DNA from 4 places in the Streptomyces sp. NPDC001544 genome. Region 1 is predicted to be linked to each of the others. Evidence: riboswitches for the same ligand, from Rfam matches in the RefSeq annotation. Region 1 holds a riboswitch; each other region holds the start of a gene.

Region 1 (2,191 bases):
GGCGTCTCCGCCTCCGCCGCCCACCGCTCCCGTTCGAACACCAGCCGGGCGGCGAAGGCCGCCGCGAACCCCAGCCAGGCGGCACACGCCACCCCGAGGGCGACCCGTGACAGCACCGCGTGGCCCGCGAGCAGCAGCCCCACCGACACGATCCCCGTCGCCATCACGGCGGCACCGCCCGCCGGTGACCGCCGGGCCCACCAAGCGCGCAGGGGCAGGGGTGAGGAGGTGCCGGGCATGGGGCCGATGCTAGGAGCCCGGTGGTTCAGGCCGGTCGCACCACGCTGTGGATGATCGATTCGCCGTCGTAGTAGATCGACTCCTCGCGGACGTAGGCGCCCGGCTTGGGGGCGTGGATCATCATGCCGTTGCCGATGTAGATGCCGACGTGGCTGATGTCGTCGTAGAAGAAGATCAGATCACCGGGCTGGGCGTCGGCGAGGGAGACCGTCGTGCCGGCGTCGACCTGGTCGTAGGTGGTGCGCGGCAGGCTGACGCCGGCGGCCCTCCAGGCGGCCTGGGTCAGGCCGGAGCAGTCGTAGGAGCCGGGGCCGGTGGCGCCCCAGACGTACGGCTTGCCTATCTGCGCGCGGGCGAACTCGATCGCCTTCGCCGCCTTGGTGGCGTACGAGGACGACGAACCCGTGGACGTCGAAGGGGACGTCGAAGGGGCTGGGGAGGGAGACGTCGAGGGGGACGCGGCGGCGCCGGTGTCCTGCTCGGCCGCCCGCTCGGCCGCCTGCTGCTTCGCGAGCTCCGCCGCCTTGCGCGCGGCCTCCTCCTGCTTCTGCTTCTCGATCGCCGCGAGCCGGGCCTTCTCCCGGGCCGTCAGCGTGGACAGCAGCTCGCGCGCGGTGGCGAGCTTCTTCTGGACGGTGGCCTTGGCGGTGTGCAGCTCGTTCTGCGACTCGGTCAGCGTCTCGAGGCTCGCCGTGGCCTCCTGCCGCTTCCTCATCGTCGCGGACTGCTCGGTGACGTAGTCGTCGACCGCGCCCTTCTGCCGGGAGGTCAGCCGGTTCATCAGCTGGGTCTGGTCGAAGTAGTCCTGCGGGGTGTCCGCGAGCAGGAAGGTGGCGGTGTCGGGGGCGGCGGACCCGGTCCGGTACTGGGCCGCGGCGAACGAGCCCAGCTTCTCGCGTGCCTTGTTGAGCTTCTCCGTGCGCTTGGCGACCTCGTCGAGGAGGGTGTCGACCCGTCTGCGCTGCTTGCCGGTGTTCTCCTTGGCGGCGTTGTACTTGTCGGTCGCCGACTCCGCCTGGCGGTAGAGGGAGTCGACCTTCTTCTCGACCTCCTCCAGGCTCGGCCTGCCGTCGGCGGCGGGGGCGGAGGGGGCGGCGTCGGCCGGCTGGGAGAGCAGGGCCACGGAGGTGAGGGCGGCGGTGGCGAGGGCGGGCTTGCGGATGCCCGCGACTCCCGTACCCGGGGAACGCTTGCGGTGCGACGCCAACGGAGGCGACTCCTTCCAGTGTTCCGCCTACCGGGTTAGCTGTCGGGTTCGGGCGGGTGGTTCGGAAGGGTTGCCCTACGGTCCTCGTCCTTGCGGGAGTACGGACCGATTCACCCCAGGTCTCGGTGTGGGTCCCCGGCTCCGGCTGGCGTGGGGGCGCGTGCCGGACTCGACGGAGGCCGCGCGGCCCGGCGACGTTCGCCGGTGGGGGTCGTGCGGCCTGCCAGGCACGGTAGCCAACTCGTGTGGCTCATGTGAAGGTTGGTGCACGTTATGCCCGATACATCTTGTGATTTACGTAAGTATTTTCGTCCGGGTGACGGTGTCGCTCCGGACCGTGAGTGACGGGAGGACCGGTCGTCTTCCCGGGGCGGCGGCCGGTTGTCGGTGGGGCGCCCTAGACTCGGAGAGCGATGAGCAGCCTCTTTGACGACAGCTTCCTGGCGGACCTCCAGGCCCCTCGCGGGCATGGGGAGGAGCCCCCGCCGCCGCCCGAGGACGATCACGCTCCGGAACCGGTTCCGGACGATCTGTTCGGCGGGAAGTTCGACGTGCCGCCGGAGCGGGACGAGTACTACCGGGACGGCGCCCCCCGCCCGGCCGTCGACGCGGCCGCGCTCCTGGAGGGGCTGAACGAGAACCAGCGCGCCGCCGTCGTCCACTCCGGCTCCCCGCTGCTCATCGTGGCCGGCGCCGGCTCCGGCAAGACCCGTGTGCTCACCCACCGCATCGCCCACCTGCTCG
Region 2 (2,191 bases), on a different contig from region 1:
GGTGGGCTGTCCGTCGGGATGGACCTCGAGGTGGAGGTGCGGGCCGGTGACGTTGCCGGTGGCGCCGACGCGGCCGATGACCTCACCGGTTTGGACCTTCTGGCCGACCTTCACGTTGATCGAGGACTGGTGGCAGAACCACAGCTCGGTGCCGTCGTCGAGGGTGAGGATCGTGCGGTAGCCGTAGGCGCCGGCCCAGCCCGCCTCGGTGATCGTGCCGCTGTGGATGGCCTTGATGAGCGTGCCGGTCGGCGCCGCGAAGTCAAGGCCGGTGTGGTAGCCGGAGGACCACATGGCGCCGGGCTGACCGAAGGTGCCGGTGAGCGTGTACGAGGAGGTCGGCAGCGTGTACTGCGCGGCCAGCTTGGCGAGGCGGTCGGCCTCGGCCTGCTTCTTGACGGCGGCCTCGGCCTTCTCCTTGGCGGCGGCGGCCTTGACCGCGGCCTCCTGCTCCGCCTTGGCGGCCACGGCGGCGGACTGCTTCCCGGCGGCGGCCACGGCGGCGGCGGTGGCCTTGCCGTCGGCCTGGCTCTTCTGCCGCTCGGCCTGGGCCATGATCCGGTTGCGCAGGGCCTCGCCGGCGTCGGTGCCGCCCTGGTCGCTGTCGGCGGCTGCCACGCCGACGTCGGTCAGGCTGGCCGCGGTGACCTTGGCGCCGTCGGTGTGGTCGCCCAGCAGCGAGCCGACGGAGGGCAGGTCGGGCAGGGATAGGGAAACCGGCGGCTTGCCGGTGTTGGCGCTGGCGATGCCGCCCGCGCCGACGGCGGCGATGACGCCGACGCCCAGAACGGTGGAGCTGCGGGCGAGTCCCCCGCCGCGCTGCTTGGTGACCCGGTGCCGGCCGCGTTCCGGGCGGAGGGACCCCTCGGTGGGGTTCCACTCCTCCCAGGGGCCCTCGTCGGTGCGGTAGTCGCCGTAGACGAAGGTGTCGGTGCGCCGGCTCGGCGCGAACGGGGCTGTGGGGGCAGGCGGGTTGGACGCCACTCGGGCGTGCTCCTTTCCTTCCGTGACGCCTACCGGGTTAGCTGACGGGTTCGGAGCAGGAAGGTCTCCTACGCGCGTATACCGGCCGTGAACTCGACGAGCTCACAACGGCATTCGTGCGATTCACCCCAAAGTGGTGGTTCCCCGGTTCCCTTTCGGGATTCGGCGCGTGCGCACGGAGCCGTCTCGGGTGACGGCTGGGACGACCGCGCTGCGTTATCGAACGTTAATAGGCCTACCCGTCGGTTTCCAAGAGATCTGGCTTGATCATTAGCGTTTTCACCGAAGGACTTACACACCAAGGACGGTGAAAACCGGGCGAGTTGACCACGGCCCGGATGCCACGGCGGACCGTGGGAGGCTGCAAGCGGACTACCGGGGGCGCAAAAAACACTCAGGGCCGGAATCCCTGTGCTGGATTCCGGCCCTGAGCCTTCAGTAGCGGGGACAGGATTTGAACCTGCGACCTCTGGGTTATGAGCCCAGCGAGCTACCGAGCTGCTCCACCCCGCGTCGTTGTGTCACCAGTGTACGTCATCCGCGGGACACCTCGCACACGCCTTTCCGATCAGCCCGGCAGGTGCCGGTTCGGCACCTTCGCCGCCGCCTCGTACTCCGGCACGACGACCACGTCCACGCCCCCGGCCGCCAGCAGTCCGCTCCCGTCGGCCCCGGTGACGAACGTGTCCGGCTCCCGCCATGCCGTGACCACCCGCCGCACCCCCGCGTCGAGGATCAACCGGGCACACGGCGCCGGCCGGGAGGCCCGCCGGGCGCACGGTTCGAGGCTGCTGTACACCGTGGCACCGGCCAGCCGGGGGTCGTCGGGCCGGATCCTGGCCAGCGCCGCCTCCTCCGCGTGGACCACGGGGTCGCCGCCTTCACGCGAGTGGCCGCGCGCGAGCTCCGTGCCGTCGGCGGCCACGACCACCGCCCCGACGCTGAACGCCGTCTTGGAGGGCGGGCACAGCGCGGCCAGCTCGCAGGCGATCCGCAGCCAGTGGCGGTCGGCGGGGGCGGCCGAGGGGCCGGTGCCGGGGGCGGTCGGCTCGTAGCGCATCAGGACGACGTCCTCGATACGGCGGGTCTCCAGCAGCCGCAGGCGGCCGGCCTGGTAGCCGCCGGGTCCGAAGAGGCGGGGGGCGGCCGGGTCGCCGACCAGGAGGGGGGCCAGGACGAGCTGCAGTTCGTCGGCCAGTCCCTGCCG
Region 3 (2,191 bases), on a different contig from region 1:
CCGACCGGGTCCACGTCCGAGCCGTAGTTCGGGGTGGTGCGTATCTCGAAGTGCAGGTGCGGGCCGGTCACGTTGCCGGTCGCGCCGGAGAGACCGAGCTGCTGCCCCGCCGTCACGGTCTGGCCGGCCGAGACCGAGAGGGAGGACAGGTGGCCGTACTGCGCGTAGTGGCCGTCGGCGAGCCTGATCACGACCTGGTTGCCGTAGGCGCCGCCCCAGCCGGCGGAGACGACCGTGCCCGCCCCCACGGCCTTGACCGGTGTGCCGGTCGGGACGACGAAGTCGACGCCCGTGTGGTAGCCGCTGGACCACATGCCGCCCGGCACGTGGTAACCGGTGCCGATGGTGGCGCCCACGACCGGGAGGGTGAAACCGGTGGAGGCGGTCGGCGCCGCGGAGGGCCGTGTCTGCGAGCGGGTCGCGGAACGGGGCGTGGACCGGGTCGTGGGCTGCGGGGCGGAGGACCGGGTGGACGTGGCGGACTCGGTGCCGGTGTGCGCGGCCCGCTCGCCGATGCTCAGCCTCAGACCGGGGTGGATCAGCGAGGGGTCGCTGCCGACGGCCTCGCGGTTGTCCGCGTAGAGCCGGTGCCAGCCGCCGCTCACGTTCTGCTCGTCGGCGATCTTCGAGAGGTAGTCACCGGCCCGCACCGTGTAGATGTGCACGCCCGACCGGGCCGCGGAGGTCTCCTTCTGGGCCACGGGCGCGGTCTGGACGGTCTCCTTGGAGGCGGACTCCTTCGCGGTGGCCGCCGTGGCGGCATGGGCGCCGCCGGCTCCCACGAGGGGCAGGGCCAGCGCGGCGCCGCCGGTTCCGGCGACGGCGATCGAGCGGGTGAAACGCCGGTTCTTGGGACGGCGGTGCTTACCCTTCGCGGGCATGACGAGTTCCTCTCCGGCGCCTGCGAGGTGAGCTGTCGGGTTCGGGCTGGAGCTGCCCGGCCGCGCTGCGCGCGGCTTCACCCCTAGCCGTTCCGAAGACCGGAACAGGCGGTCCTGCCTGGTGGGTCCCCCGCTCCTGCCGTGCACGGGTGAGTGTGTGCGGGCTCTGGGCGGCGGCAGGATTCGGCGTTCCGTCCGGAGTGGTGGCGAAGGTAAGCGAGCGGGACGGGAACGGACAAGCGAGTGCTTCCCGCGGACCGGGTTTGGCTTGATCCGTTTTGGATATCCCCCGTCACCGTCCGTGAACCTCCTCCGGAACCACCCTTCAATTCCCCGGAAATCCCCACCGATTACGTGGACATGACGCGTGACGGACAGTCATAAATATGACGCTCCTCACGGAACGTACCTTCATGCCTCCCTATATCAGAACTAGTTTCCCCAAAGAATCCAATTGGGGCAGAAGCATCAGATGCGGCGCAGACGGACAACGGTCGCGTCCAGATCGCCGCGCAACCCGGTGTCCAGTCCATGGTGCAGCAGCACGGCACCTCGGTGGACTTCGCCCGTTTCACGGCATTCGTAGGACGCCGCCGGATCGAGGCCGCGCAGCCGCACCGCCGGGACCGGCTCGCCGTACCGCTGCGCCTGGAGCCACGCCAGCACGACCGACTCGTCCCCGAGGGTGTACTGCACCGCGCTCAGCCCGCCCTCCGGCGGTCGCAGCCGGTACAGGTCGCCGTGCTGCACGACCGGGCGGATCTCCTTGTACAGCTCCACCCACTGGCGGGCCTCGGCGAGCTCCTCCTCCGTCCACTCCGACAGATCGCCCCCGACGCCGAGCACCCCGGCCATGGCGCTCACGAACCGGAAGCGCAGGCTGCTGACCCGCCCGTTGAGCTGGGTGTTCGGACTGTCGGTGACCCAGGCGGCCATGACCCGCGCGGGATGGATCTGACTGAAGCCGTGCTGGATGGCGAGCCGGTCCAGCGGGTCGGTGTTGTCGGAGGTCCACACCTGGTCCGTGCGACTCATCACACCGAGGTCGATCCGGCCGCCGCCGCCCGAGCAGGACTCGAACGCGACACCGGGATGGGCCGCCCGCAGCCGGTCGAGGAGCGCGTAGAAGGCGCGGACGTGGTCCACCCACAGCCGCTGCGGGTACGGCTCACCCGGCCATCCGGCGTCGGTGAAGCAGCGGTTGAAGTCCCACTTCACATAGTCGACGGGGGCGCTGGACAGGAGGCCGTCCAGCTGCTGCCAGAGGTGTTCCTGGACGTCCTCGCGGGCGAGGTTGAGCACGAGCTGAT
Region 4 (2,191 bases), on a different contig from region 1:
GGTGAGTTGCCGGGGCGTGGTGTCCGTATTCTCTGATCATGGCCGCACCCCCCGGAAATCCGCTCCCCGCCTTCACCCTCGTCGCGACCGATCTCGACGGAACGCTCCTGCGTGGCGACGACACCCTCTCCGACCGGTCCCTGGCCGCCCTCGCGCGTGCCGGGCACGCGGGTGCCCGGCACCTCGTGGTGACCGGACGCCCGGCACCGCGGGTGCGGCCGCTGCTCGACGACCTGGGTGGCAGGGGACTCGCGGTGTGTGCCCAGGGGGCGCAGGTGTACGACGCCGGTGCCGACCGCCTGCTGTGGTCGGTCACCCTGGACCGGGAGCTGGCCGAGACCGCGCTCGGCAAGATCGAGGCCGAGGTGGGGGAGGTGTACGCGGCCGTCGACCAGGACGGGGTGGACGGGCTCACGCTCATCGAACCCGGTTATCTGATGCCCCACCCGACGCTGCCCGCCGTGCGGGTCCGGCGGCGCGACGACCTGTGGTGCGAGCCGATCAGCAAGGTCCTGCTGCGCCATCACACACTGACGGACGACGAGTTGGCCGCCACGGCCCGCGCGGCCGTGGGCTCGCTGGCGACGGTCACCATGTCGGGACCGGGAACCGTCGAATTGCAGCCGTGCGGTGTGACCAAGGCGACCGGGCTGGCGCTGGCCGCCGACCACCTCGGGCTGAGCCCCGACAGGGCGGTCGCCTTCGGGGACATGCCCAACGACATCCCGATGTTCGACTGGGCTGCGCACGGTGTGGCCATGGCCAACGCGCACCCGGAACTCAAGGCGGTGGCCGACGAGATCACTTTGTCGAACGAGGACGACGGCATCGCCGTCGTCCTCGAAAGATGCTTCCCGTGAGGGAACCGGTCAGCCGGTCAGTACGCGCCGTACACGTTGTCGATCGAGCCGTAGCGGTGGGCGGCGTAGTTGCAGGCGGCCGTGATGTTGGCGATCGGGTCGTAGATGTTCCACGAGGTGCCGGACACGTGGTAGGCGTTGAACGTCGGGGCGATGACCTGCAGCAGGCCCTTGGACGGAGTGCCGGCGGCGGCGTTGGAGTCCCAGAGGTTGATGGCCAGCGGGTTGCCCGAGGACTCGCGCATCACGTTGCGGTAGATGCCGTTGTACGTGCCGGGGATGCCGTGCTGCGCCATGACCGCGAGCGAGTCGCGGATCCAGCCGTCCAGGTTGTTCGGGTACGTGACCGTGCTGGGCGCGGTCGTGGGCGTGGCGGCCGAGGCGCTGGTCGCGCCGGCCAGCGGCAGGGCGATCACGGCGGCCCCGGCGCCGGCGGCGGCGAGTCTGCGGGCGATGCGGGCGAAGCGGGCAGGGCGGTGCTGAGCGGCAGCAGACATGGCGAAGTTCCTCTCCGTCGCCTGCGAGGTGAGCTGTCGGGTTCGGGCTGGGAGCTGCCCGGCCGTGCCGCCCGAAGGCGGCACGACTTCACCCCGAGCCGTCCCGGGACGACGGGTGTCGCCCGGACCGGCGGCTTACCTGGGTCCCCCGCTCCTGCCGTACGCGAATGAGTTCGTCGATGGGTCTGATGGGCGGCGGCAGGATTCGGCGTCCGCCCGACGGCCGGGAACGTATGCGAGAGCACATGTCCGGAACAAGCCTTGGATTCACACAAAGTCCTAGTTGACCTTGTTCTATCGTGTATGGGGCACTTGATCCTTTGCGTCTGCCAAGCCTCAACTGGCCAGAGGTGAACGGGGAAAAGCGGTCTGGGGTGTCGGGCCCCTCCTGGTAGGCGGCGTGACCCAATTCACGAAATGGCAATCGCGGCAAATAGGGCATGAAGGGCGCGGTGCCGGTAATCCCGGCGGGCAGGGTGAGGGGAGTCGGCTGCTTTGGTCGAGGTACTCCAGTCGTACTTCCGGGTAAGCGGATAAATATCCGTCCTTATCGACCGATCGAAAACATAACGGTCGTGATCCGATAGCGCCCGGCCTGTAACGGTGGGCGCCCTCGGTGATCGAAAGCCGACCGGATACGCTGACTCGAGTGAGGGCAGCGACCTATCGACAAACCGCGTAATCGCCAGCAGACACCAGCAGACAGGAGACCCCTCGTGACCGTCGTCGGGCCATTCGGGCTGAGCGTGCGGGACCAGGCTCTGGAAGCCGATGTCCAGGCCGGATTGGCGGCTGTCGAGGAGGGTCTGCTCGAAGCCACCAAGAGTGAGGTCC

Evidence for each region. A riboswitch is a leader RNA that binds a small molecule or an ion and turns the genes downstream of it on or off. The one in region 1 is predicted to bind cyclic di-AMP.
Region 2: another riboswitch for cyclic di-AMP. It lies ahead of ACFY0F_RS33785 (M23 family metallopeptidase); the one in region 1 lies ahead of ACFY0F_RS10795 (NlpC/P60 family protein).
Region 3: another riboswitch for cyclic di-AMP. It lies ahead of ACFY0F_RS38810 (peptidoglycan DD-metalloendopeptidase family protein); the one in region 1 lies ahead of ACFY0F_RS10795 (NlpC/P60 family protein).
Region 4: another riboswitch for cyclic di-AMP. It lies ahead of ACFY0F_RS24955 (transglycosylase SLT domain-containing protein); the one in region 1 lies ahead of ACFY0F_RS10795 (NlpC/P60 family protein).

Annotation. Positions count from the first base shown of each region.
Region 1 covers NZ_JBIAVN010000003.1:190,251-192,441, forward strand. The annotation lists gene ACFY0F_RS10790 (tellurite resistance/C4-dicarboxylate transporter family protein) at 1-239, opposite strand, end outside; gene ACFY0F_RS10795 (NlpC/P60 family protein) at 266-1,447, opposite strand; cyclic di-AMP (ydaO/yuaA leader) riboswitch at 1,455-1,616, opposite strand; gene pcrA (DNA helicase PcrA) at 1,861-2,191, shown strand, end outside.
Region 2 covers NZ_JBIAVN010000019.1:137,963-140,153, reverse strand. The annotation lists gene ACFY0F_RS33785 (M23 family metallopeptidase) at 1-984, opposite strand, end outside; cyclic di-AMP (ydaO/yuaA leader) riboswitch at 996-1,162, opposite strand; tRNA gene ACFY0F_RS33780 (tRNA-Met) at 1,424-1,497, opposite strand; gene ACFY0F_RS33775 (dihydrofolate reductase family protein) at 1,553-2,191, opposite strand, start outside.
Region 3 covers NZ_JBIAVN010000032.1:30,019-32,209, forward strand. The annotation lists gene ACFY0F_RS38810 (peptidoglycan DD-metalloendopeptidase family protein) at 1-881, opposite strand, end outside; cyclic di-AMP (ydaO/yuaA leader) riboswitch at 886-1,043, opposite strand; gene ACFY0F_RS38815 (alpha-galactosidase) at 1,350-2,191, opposite strand, start outside.
Region 4 covers NZ_JBIAVN010000010.1:162,904-165,094, forward strand. The annotation lists gene ACFY0F_RS24950 (HAD family hydrolase) at 39-860, shown strand; gene ACFY0F_RS24955 (transglycosylase SLT domain-containing protein) at 878-1,357, opposite strand; cyclic di-AMP (ydaO/yuaA leader) riboswitch at 1,363-1,546, opposite strand; gene ACFY0F_RS24960 (polyprenyl synthetase family protein) at 2,074-2,191, shown strand, end outside.